DNA from 2 places in the Bacillus sp. MN7755 genome. Region 2 is predicted to be linked to the other one. Evidence: a T-box and tRNA genes for the amino acid it is inferred to sense, from the RefSeq annotation. Region 2 holds a T-box; the other holds one or more tRNA genes.

Region 1 (5,126 bases), on a different contig from region 2:
ATTTTTTGTAATAATTTTACCGTTTCTTTACTCTCCATATGAGCTCTTTGCCCATTTCCCATACCATCACTAATTGCAAGCGCATATTTACCAACACTTAAATCCATCATCGCGTAAGAATCACCCGAAACAAACCCACCGCCTTTTGCAGCTGTGGCCAAGCCTGTATCAAGAGAATACGTTTTTGCTGAACCAAATGATATTAAGCTATGGCCGTTCGGATAAGAAGATTTTTCTTCATGTTTAACAACAATGTTTTCCTTTAGAATATCAGAAAGCATCGGCGCAACTAACTTTTCACATTCCCCATGTTCATTAGATGCAACTGGAATCAACATTTCAATATCAATACTCCCTCTATCTAAACAATAAATATCAACATGCTCTATTTCTACACCAAAATCACGAAACGCTTGCAGAATCTGTTCTTCCTGTACTTGATGATTTTCTCGTTCCCTTTGTATCTCCTTAGCGAAATCTTCCATAACTTTTGATACACCTAATAGTTGCTCTGCTACTATTCTACGATTTTCCTTCATTTGTTTTCGTAATTTTTGCCCCTCATAAAAGTGATCTAATTCGCCCGCTACTAAATCCGTCACTTTCTTCCCTCTCACACAATGCTTGTCCCATTCACGAACTAACTTCCGATTATGCTGCAACGTCCCCTCTTCCGTTTCGCTCATTATTTGTTTCATATAATCATACGTTTTGTCGAAGTTAACTACCCAGCATTGGTCCTTTTTAAAGCATGTTTGACATGTTTTTGCAGTAATTGTACTTAAGAACAAATCTGCCTCTGTCTCTTTATCTTCCTCCTCGACATATCCATATACAGAAAAGCTATTAGATAAAGCAGCAAATACATTGGCAAATTGATTAATCTTATTCGCTGTAACATCACGCATCCTTCTTAAATACTGTTGTTGATCTTGCGAATGTTCCTGTGTGCCTGGCATAAATTTAGCAATACGATCCATAACAAGTTTCGGTGTTAATAAGAAGAAAGCAATCGCCACACCAGATTCAATTAAGGTTGTCACAATGTTTGTTTGCTTGTCTACATATAACGTAATCAAGCTCGTCCCAATTAATAAACCTAAACTAACACCTAAGCGCTTCCCTTCTTTTAATAAACCACCAAGCAACCCAGAAAAGGCTAACAGACTAAGTTGAGATAAGCTGGAGACATTGGCTAAACTTAATATTAATCCAGTTACAACCCCCACTGTAGATCCTGTAGCGGCCCCCGCGATAAATGCAAACACGAGCACTAAATACCTAGTAAAAATATGTTGAATAGAAGCATCATATACAAACCAATCTGTTGTACCCGTTAAAACAGATGCTAGTAATATAATTAAACAAACGATTTCTTCTGTCTCTAACGCTTGCTGTTTACCTTTTCTTTCTACTAAAAGCGGAACGCTTTGTAAAAATATCATAGTTAATACGAAGCTAAGCCCTGCCTCAATCGTACTAACTAGCAAATCGTACATGGTGACGGTTTGTTGTGCAAAATATACGACAACTAAATGTGCGGTTAATGCGGAGATAAATACTTGGAATGGAACAAGACCAACAGTTTTACGTGTAAATCGACTAAAGAAGATATTATAAATGAAGAAAGTAAAAATAGATGCAAAGGTAAAGAATAAATTATCTATCGAAACTGAAAGTGCGCCTCCCATTAGAGCCAAGAACGCGAGCGGCATTTTATCCCGCTTCATAACATAAACAGCAGCAAAAAACGGTAGTGCAAACGGTAAAATGTTTGTTAATATATATGCTCGTCCCAAAAGAAAACCAATAACAACAATAATAAATCCCCATCTAAAGAAAACTTGCTCAAACTTCATTCGCAACTTACTCGTCCACTTTACTGCTCCAAGCTGACTCTCATTCATTGCCAATGCACTTGTATTCATAGTATTCCTTCCTGCTTTAGGCATATTTTTAACACCACCTGCATAGTTTAATTACTGTCATTATAAAAGATGATTATTGGGATTTTTGTCAAAACAACAGTTTTCACTTTTATAATCGTTCGACTTTTTATTCGAAATAACTCTACATATATACACGGTATGTAATTTATCCTTAAATTTTTAATTGAACATTCAGAAAATATAGGGTGATTTTGTAGAAGCATCGTATGTCTTAATTTATTTAACAAAAAAAGATCATGCAAATTTGCATGATCTTTTTAGATGACCCGTACGGGATTCGAACCCGTGTTACCGCCGTGAAAGGGCGGTGTCTTAACCACTTGACCAACGGGCCGTTAAATGAAATATAGCGGCGGAGGGGATCGAACCCCCGACCTCACGGGTATGAACCGTACGCTCTAGCCAGCTGAGCTACACCGCCATGTCGTCTTATTTAACGGACAATTAGTATCTTACCTCAGATATAATTTAAAGTCAACATATCTTGAAAACTTTTTTAAAAATATATTTTCACATATAAAAAAGCACCCCGAGCAATTGCCCTGGGCACCTCTCTATATGCTAAGAATTAAACGTTCTGATTATCCGCGACGTGCGCCACGGCCACCACGTTTAGATTCTGTGTTACGTTTTAAAGAAGTTAAGCGATCTTCGCTATCCTTTAAGAAACGTGCCATTTTTTGCTCGAATGTTTCTTTTGGAGCTCGGTCGTTACCACCGCCACGGTTATCTCTGTTGAAAGAACGATTATTACGTTGTGGACGTCCAGAACGTTGTTGATCGCCACCGCGTTGGTATTCACCACGTGGACGATCTCCTTCTGTTTTTTCACGCTCTTTCGCTTTTTTAATAGATAGACCGATCTTACCATCTTTTTCAACGTTAATAACTTTTACTTCTACTTGGTCGCCCACTTTTAAGTGATCGTTAATATCTTTCACATAATTATCAGCAACTTCACTAATATGAACTAGACCCGTTAAGCCTTCTGGCAGCTCCACAAAAGCCCCAAAATTTGTAATACCTGTTACTTTACCCTGTAACTTGCTGCCTACCTCGATTGACATAAAAAAAATGCTCCTCCTTAGTGGTTAAAAAGTCAAATTTTACTTTATTATATATAATCCTAAAATATAGTGTCAATAAGACATACTCTACTTAGAAACAGGAAAAATTATCTCCCCTTTTCCAGAGAAGAAATAATCCCTTCTAGCAATCTTTAATACGTACTCTTCATCATTTAACTTTTGAACTTCGTCTTTTAGACTCTTTTCTTTATTCGTTAATGAATCCAGTTCTTTTTTCATGTCCTTAACTTTTGCTTCTTTTGCTCTAATGGAACTGTTTTGTTGATAAAACGTTACACTAATACTCGCAATAATTGTAAAAGCAAAGACAAGAAAAACCGCTAAACGGCGATAAAGTCGCTTCCTGTTCTCATCCGTTTGTATTATATGCTCTTTAACAGGATTTGGACTCTGTTTTTCGATTGTTCTTTGTCTCAGTTCCCTCATTTCCGAGGTCCCCCTAACTTCTTTTTTATACGCTCCCATAATTGGAAGATATGTCCCTTCAATTTTGCTACATATTGCAGGAACCCTACATGTTTCATTATAAAAAGTTTAACACGATTAGGGAGAAGTTTCCATATGAGCGAAGCAATAAATCGAACAGGCCAGAAAAAAACTTTCCATATGAAAAGTAATATCCAAATCACCATTTTCCATAACACATGTCCAATTGAAAGCAGTATACGAAATAAGAATAATATAAATGCAATAAATAGCTGCGCTATAATAATAACAGGTTTTATCATGAGTAGCTGTATAATTTGAACAAAAAAGTGTGTTGTTTGCACAAAAATATAGATGAGAAAATTTAACAGTCTCATATATACTGCTTTCAATAAGCTTTGATATGCCGCAAAACCACATAATAATGCTAAAAATACATATATACGTAGTTCAGCTTCATTTACAAGAAGCAATACATAAAAAACGAATAATGCTTGGACAATCCAAAATAGTATATCATGTATAAATACAAGCCAACGTTTACGTTCTTGACGCTTTAAAAATCGTTGGTAGGTATCTAAAGACGCTCCAATCCAAGCACCCATTCCAATCATTGAGAGCATCGTATACAACTGAATTGTTAGACTCATTTAAACAACTTACTAAAGAAGCCTTTAGTTTTATCCCCTTGATTCTCATCAATATACAGCATCTCATGAACTTTCCCTTTAATCGATACAATACCTTTTTCTACATCTAAATTTTTCATTTGCAAATTTTGACCACGAATTGTTAAAAAGCCCATTACAGTCTCAAGTAAAAACTCTTCGCTATCAAAACTCTCTACCTGCTTTACACCGGTAATATCAATTACACGCCTGCCACGCATAATAATATCATGCTCTACAGAAACATTTTGTTGATTAGAAGACATAGGTGAGTAACCATTATTCACGTAAATCCCCCCATACATTTATACTAGCTAATAGTAATGTATGAAGAGATAATTGATTTTAGAACAAGCCTTCTTCAGCCTTTACTTTTTCTTCACGAACTAAGCTATACATATTTGCTGCATCTTCTTTTTTTGTCGTTTCTTTCAATTCGTTTATTTTTACAGTTACTATTTTTTGCCCAAAACGAATTGTTAATTCATCAGCTACTTTCACATCTGAACTCGCTTTTGCCACTTGACCATTAATTGATATTCTTCCTTGGTCAGCCACTTCTTTCGCTAATGTTCTTCTTTTAATTAAACGTGATACTTTTAAAAACTTATCTAGACGCATGTTAAATCCCCCTATTAAAGCTCTGTTTGTTTTGCCTCTTCCCATAAAACATCTAACTGCTCTAATGATAAATCTTGCATCTCTTTATTCATTTCAGCTACCTTTGCTTCCATGAATAAGAAACGACCAACGAATTTCTCATTAGTTGAACGTAACGCCTCTTCTGGATCTATTTTATAATGACGAGCTATATTAACAAACGCAAATAGTAAATCGCCAAATTCACCTAACATCTTCGCCTCATCCATGTTTGTAACTTCTTGTTGGAACTCTTGCCATTCTTCTAAGGCTTTCTCTATCATCGGTTGTACTTCAACCCAATCGAAACCAACCTTACCAGCTTTTTTCTGAATTTCATAAGCGCGTAGTAACTG
Region 2 (5,126 bases):
TTTAATTTCTCATCAATTTGTCGTATCGGTTTAACGAGTTTACCAGAGAACCACCATGCTAATAAGATAGAAGTTATTGTACATGTAATGAGTGAGAAGAAAATAATATATTGAATAAGAGATGAAGAAGACTCTACGTCAGTAATTAATGCGTCACGTTTATCATTTTCTTCATTTGCATATTTCGTAAAACGACCTAAAAGGTCATTTACATAATCGGTTTGAGCTAAAGCGATTTTGGATGCTTCTTCCCATTTTCCTTCGCGAGCGAGAGGGAGGACTTCATTATCTATGACGCTGCGCCATTTTCCTCCCATTAAAATGGCTTCTTTCATTCCTTCTGGAAGTTTTTTATCACTTGTTACTTTTTCTCTAGTATCAGCTAGTTTTTTTCCTTCTCGGTTGAATTTATCTAATCCTTTTTGATCATGTGACAGTAAATATTCTTGTAAACCAGCAACTTGTGCTTGGAACCAATCACCACGTTCTTTTAAAATTGTTGCTCTTTTGGATACATCATTTTTTAACGTTTCAATTTCACTTGCTTGGCTCATGGCGAATGAAAGAATAACAATAAGAGCGATGCTAAATAAAGAAGAAATACTTAAGAGTGTGAAGAGTAGTTTTTTTCGAATACTAACATATTTCATCGTTACCCCTGCCTTTTAAAAACTATTTATTATAATTTATAAATATTAAGAGCAGAATTAATAAAAACATCATTATGAAGTTATTAATCTGTTCAATGAAAATTATAGCAGATAATGGAAGATGGCAGATTGATATGAGTAAATGTTCTTAAAATGTATACATTTGTATATCAAAAAGTTCATAAATAAAAATTAGAAATACTATTGTAATTTGAAATAACATCATGTATACTTCTAATTAGTTGATAACGATTATCAGTATCAACTATGAACATTACTCTTCGTTATGTTGGTCATACCCCTTTTTGACGACGTAAGTCAGAGACGAAATGTTGAAATATCTTGTGTCCTATTCTACAGAATTATGGTAATCTCCAACCTCAACTTATATGCGTGAGCATGCAAAAAGGATCCTATCCGTGAAGGGATCCTTTTTTGCATGCTGTCGCAATTAATGTATATAGACCGGGTATTCGTTCTTCAATTCCTTCCGGTGCAGTAGAAGGAAAGACCCATCTTTGATGCGAACCGTGTTCTTCAACTAGTTTTTCAATTTTAAAATGTTCTTCTGCAAGTGTTGTAATAATTTCTCCTAGCGTCCAACGACGGATGGTTGTTTTAGGTAACGATTCTTTCTGCGCTTCTGTAAGAAGGATGCTATAAGCAACATCATCTTCAATTAATTCTTCATCGAAATAATTCCCATTGGCCTGAAATGAGGGATGGTCTACTCCTAATAATTTAGTGTAAACAGGATGATAGTCACGAAGAATAAGCATTCCATCTCGCTTAAGTAAGGTAGCAATTTTTTGGAAGAGCGGTTTTAAATCTAGAAAGTAATGGAGTACACCAAGTTCCAGCAATACGATATCAAATGATTCGGAGAGTTGGACATTTAATACATCAGAAACGATATACTGGATAGAGACACCGGCTGCTTCAGCAAGTTCATTTGCATATTTTGCATTACTTGCTGAAATATCAACAACCGTTACGTCAGCCCCTAAAAGAGCAAGAGAGACGGCTTTATTTCCTTTTGACCCGAGTAAATTAATAATACGTTTTCCTTTTGGAGATTGTATGTAAGGTAAATAGTGATCTACCTCGCGCATAGGATTTTCTATGAGCTTTTTCGCATAATCAGCTGGCGCCCCGTGGCGATTCGTCCAAGCTTCATAAGCAGCTGCATTCCAGCTTTTTTCATTACGTGTGCTTAGTTGTTTTTGATTCAATCGTATCACTCCTTTTGTGAACGTATAGGTATTCGGCAGGGGGATGGGATTTCCTTTTCTTTCTGGATAAAAGTTTGATTTTTCTGTGATTAAGTCGTACAATACATGTTATACGTAAAAGCGTTGAAAAGGAAAAGTAGGATGAACACATTCTTTCCAGAGAGCTTCGGTAGCTGAGAAGAAGCAAGAATATTCATTTGAACAATGGCCTTTGAGCTTCGTCCTGAACTTATCAAATGATAATAGTAGGCGGCGACGAGAGTTGGTACTCGTTATCAAAACCACAGTATAAGAGCATATAGCTCCGTACTTGTTAAGGCTAATTATGTGAGTAATTGGCGAAATAAGGTGGTACCGCGACTGTTTATACAGCCCCGCCCTTATCTTTTTTAAGATAAGGGCGGGGCTTTTTGTATTTTAAAGGAGGAATATAAGATGAGTATTTTTATTGGAGGCGCTTGGCCGTATGCAAATGGTTCGTTACATCTTGGACATATTGCGAGCTTGTTACCTGGAGATATTTTAGCACGTTATTACCGGGCAAAAGGTGAGAATGTGTTGTATGTTTCGGGAAGTGATTGTAATGGAACACCGATTGCAATTAGGGCAAAACAAGAAGGAGTGACGGCGAAGAAAATTGCTGATAAGTATCATGAAGAATTTGAGCGATGTTTTCAGGATTTAGGTTTTACGTATGATTGCTATACACGTACAGATAGTGAGCACCATCATGAAACGGTTCAAAAAGTTTTTTTACGTTTATTAGAAGAAGGCTACATTTATAAAAAAACAGTGGAACAAGCATATTGCGAAACGTGTACGCAGTTTTTACCTGATCGTTATGTAGAAGGCATTTGTCCACATTGTCATGAAGCAGCGAGAGGAGATCAATGTGATGCATGTTCTGCTATTTTAGATCCACTTGATTTGTTAGACAAGAAATGTAAGTTATGTGGTAGTACGCCATCAGTACAGGAAACAGAACATTTCTATTTCGCATTGCATACATTTCAGCACCAAATTAAAGAGTCTGTAGAAATTGCAAAACAAAAAGGAACATGGCGTGACAATGCAATTCAGCTAACAGAAAGATATGTAAAAGAAGGGTTACAAGATAGGGCAGTGTCACGTGATTTACCAATCGGAGTTCCAATTCCGGTATCGGGATACGAAGATAAAAAAATTTACGTATGGATTGAAGCGGTGACAGGCTATTATTCAGCGAGTAAACATTGGGCTGAAGGAACAGGGAAAGATGATCAAGAGTTTTGGGATAGAGAAGCGAAAACATATTATGTGCACGGAAAGGATAATATTCCGTTTCATTCTATCATTTGGCCAGCGGTATTGCTTGGAATAGGAGAAGGGGCAATTCCTCGTCATATCGTTTCGAATGAATATTTAACAGTTGAAAAAAGAAAATTATCGACAAGTAAAAACTGGGCAGTATGGGTACCTGACATATTAGAACGCTATAATCCAGATTCTATTCGTTACTTTTTAACAGTCAATGCACCAGAAAATCGCGATACTGATTTTTCATGGCGAGAATTTATTTACAGTCATAATAGTGAATTGTTAGGTGCATACGGGAACTTTGTAAACCGGACATTAAAGTTTATTGAAAAATATTATGATGGCATTGTACCAAAGGGAAGTATTGATGTAGAGCTGAAAGATAAAGTAGAAGGATTATATAAAAATGTAGGAGAGGCGATTGAGCAAACTAAATTTAAGGTAGCGCTAGAATCAATATTTGATGCAGTACGTTTTGCAAATAAATATTTTGATGAGAGACAACCGTGGAAACAACGAGAAGATGATCCAGTTTCATGCGAAGAGACGATTTATAACTGTGTGTATCTCATCGCTAATTTTGCAAATCTCCTTGAACCGTTTTTACCATTTTCAAGTGAAAGAGTTAGAAACACATTATCGATTGTTAAAAAGAATTGGGAACCTCAAAATACGTTACCGAATCAAATTAATAGTGTGCAGCCATTATTTGAAAGAATCGATGTAAAACAAATTGAGTGTGAGATAGAGAAACTATATGGAGCGGTAAAGTGAGATAGAGAAAAAGACCTTTCAAGTGAATGAAAGGTCTTTTGTTATGCAGTATGTATACTATTCCGTTCCTTCCCTTTCCTAGCCGTAAGTAGCTGAGGAGTGAAAATCCCAAGTAGTATAAAGATTATCCCAATCCACTGCATGAATGTTACGACTTCATGTACAAGTGTAATAGAAGCGATAATGGCCGTTGGTAATTCAGCTGCTCCTAGTATTGTACTAAGTCCTGTTCCTACTTTCGGTACGCCAATTGAAAAACAAATGACAGGTACGACAACACCGAATAATCCGAGGAAGAAAGCGTATTTCCAAAGACCGGCTTGCAGGGCACCGTCTGTTAAAAAGGTTGGCGGGAAGAATAGGCATACGATAAGAGTAGCGCTTGTTGTCATAAGAAAGCTTTTTGTATAAGGCGGAACTTCTGTAGCAACGCGCCCACTTGCAAAAACATAGAATGAAAAAGAGGCAGCGGCTAATAGACCAAAGATAATACCTTTCATGGAAAAGTTTTGTCCAAGACCTTCAAAGACACCGCCTGCAAACAATGTACCAGTAAATAAAATAATGATAGATATAACTTTTTCACGGCTTGGAAATGTTCGATTGGCAATTGCTTCAATAACTACACCAATCCATGTGAACTGGAAAAGTAGGACGACAGCGGTAGATGCTGGTAGTTCTTCTACAGAAATAGCGTAGAAAATACCAGTCATACTCATTGTTGTGCCAACTGTTAGTAAGGAGAAGAATTGTTTTTTTGTTACTTTATGACGTGAAACGAAAAGAACGAGCAGAAGAAGCCCAATCCATCCGAAGACATATTGTCCTCCTAATAGTTGATGTGCTGAAAACCCATCAATAAATCCGAGTTTGAAAATAGTTGAAAGTACACCGTAGCTACAAGCTCCGAATAAAACGAGTAATGAATACTTAAATTTCTCCATGAAAATCCTCCTTTTAAATAATAAAAAACGCCCGCTATCCAAATAAGGATAACGGGCGAACGAAACAGAGTAAGATACTCTACAAAATTCCGCCACTCATACGAAGTATGAATTTGGGGTATGAAATTGTAGTAGGTTTTTACATTGCTTTTGGGAATACAATAGAACATTTTACACCTTGAGGTGTGTTTTGTATCCCATAAGGAAACTGATGCTTATCTAGTATTTGT

What was found. A T-box is a leader RNA that pairs with one kind of tRNA and senses whether it is charged. The one in region 2 lies ahead of metG (methionine--tRNA ligase), so its partner is inferred to be a tRNA-Met.
Region 1: it encodes a tRNA-Met, which carries the amino acid that the T-box ahead of metG (methionine--tRNA ligase) is inferred to sense. The anticodon was not compared.

What each region holds. Positions count from the first base shown of each region.
Region 1 covers NZ_BTRL01000011.1:27,537-32,662, reverse strand. The annotation lists gene spoIIE (stage II sporulation protein E) at 1-1,952, opposite strand, end outside; tRNA gene ACYVEC_RS12000 (tRNA-Glu) at 2,212-2,283, opposite strand; tRNA gene ACYVEC_RS11995 (tRNA-Met) at 2,297-2,370, opposite strand; gene ACYVEC_RS11990 (S1 domain-containing RNA-binding protein) at 2,531-3,016, opposite strand; gene divIC (cell division protein DivIC) at 3,104-3,463, opposite strand; gene yabQ (spore cortex biosynthesis protein YabQ) at 3,460-4,113, opposite strand; gene yabP (sporulation protein YabP) at 4,110-4,397, opposite strand; gene ACYVEC_RS11970 (RNA-binding S4 domain-containing protein) at 4,477-4,752, opposite strand; gene yabN (bifunctional methyltransferase/pyrophosphohydrolase YabN) at 4,767-5,126, opposite strand, start outside.
Region 2 covers NZ_BTRL01000001.1:123,405-128,530, reverse strand. The annotation lists gene ACYVEC_RS00750 (methyl-accepting chemotaxis protein) at 1-650, opposite strand, end outside; gene ACYVEC_RS00745 (class I SAM-dependent methyltransferase) at 1,064-1,882, opposite strand; T-box leader at 1,997-2,267, shown strand; gene metG (methionine--tRNA ligase) at 2,318-3,952, shown strand; gene ACYVEC_RS00735 (EamA family transporter) at 3,994-4,896, opposite strand; gene ACYVEC_RS00730 (sensor histidine kinase) at 5,036-5,126, opposite strand, start outside.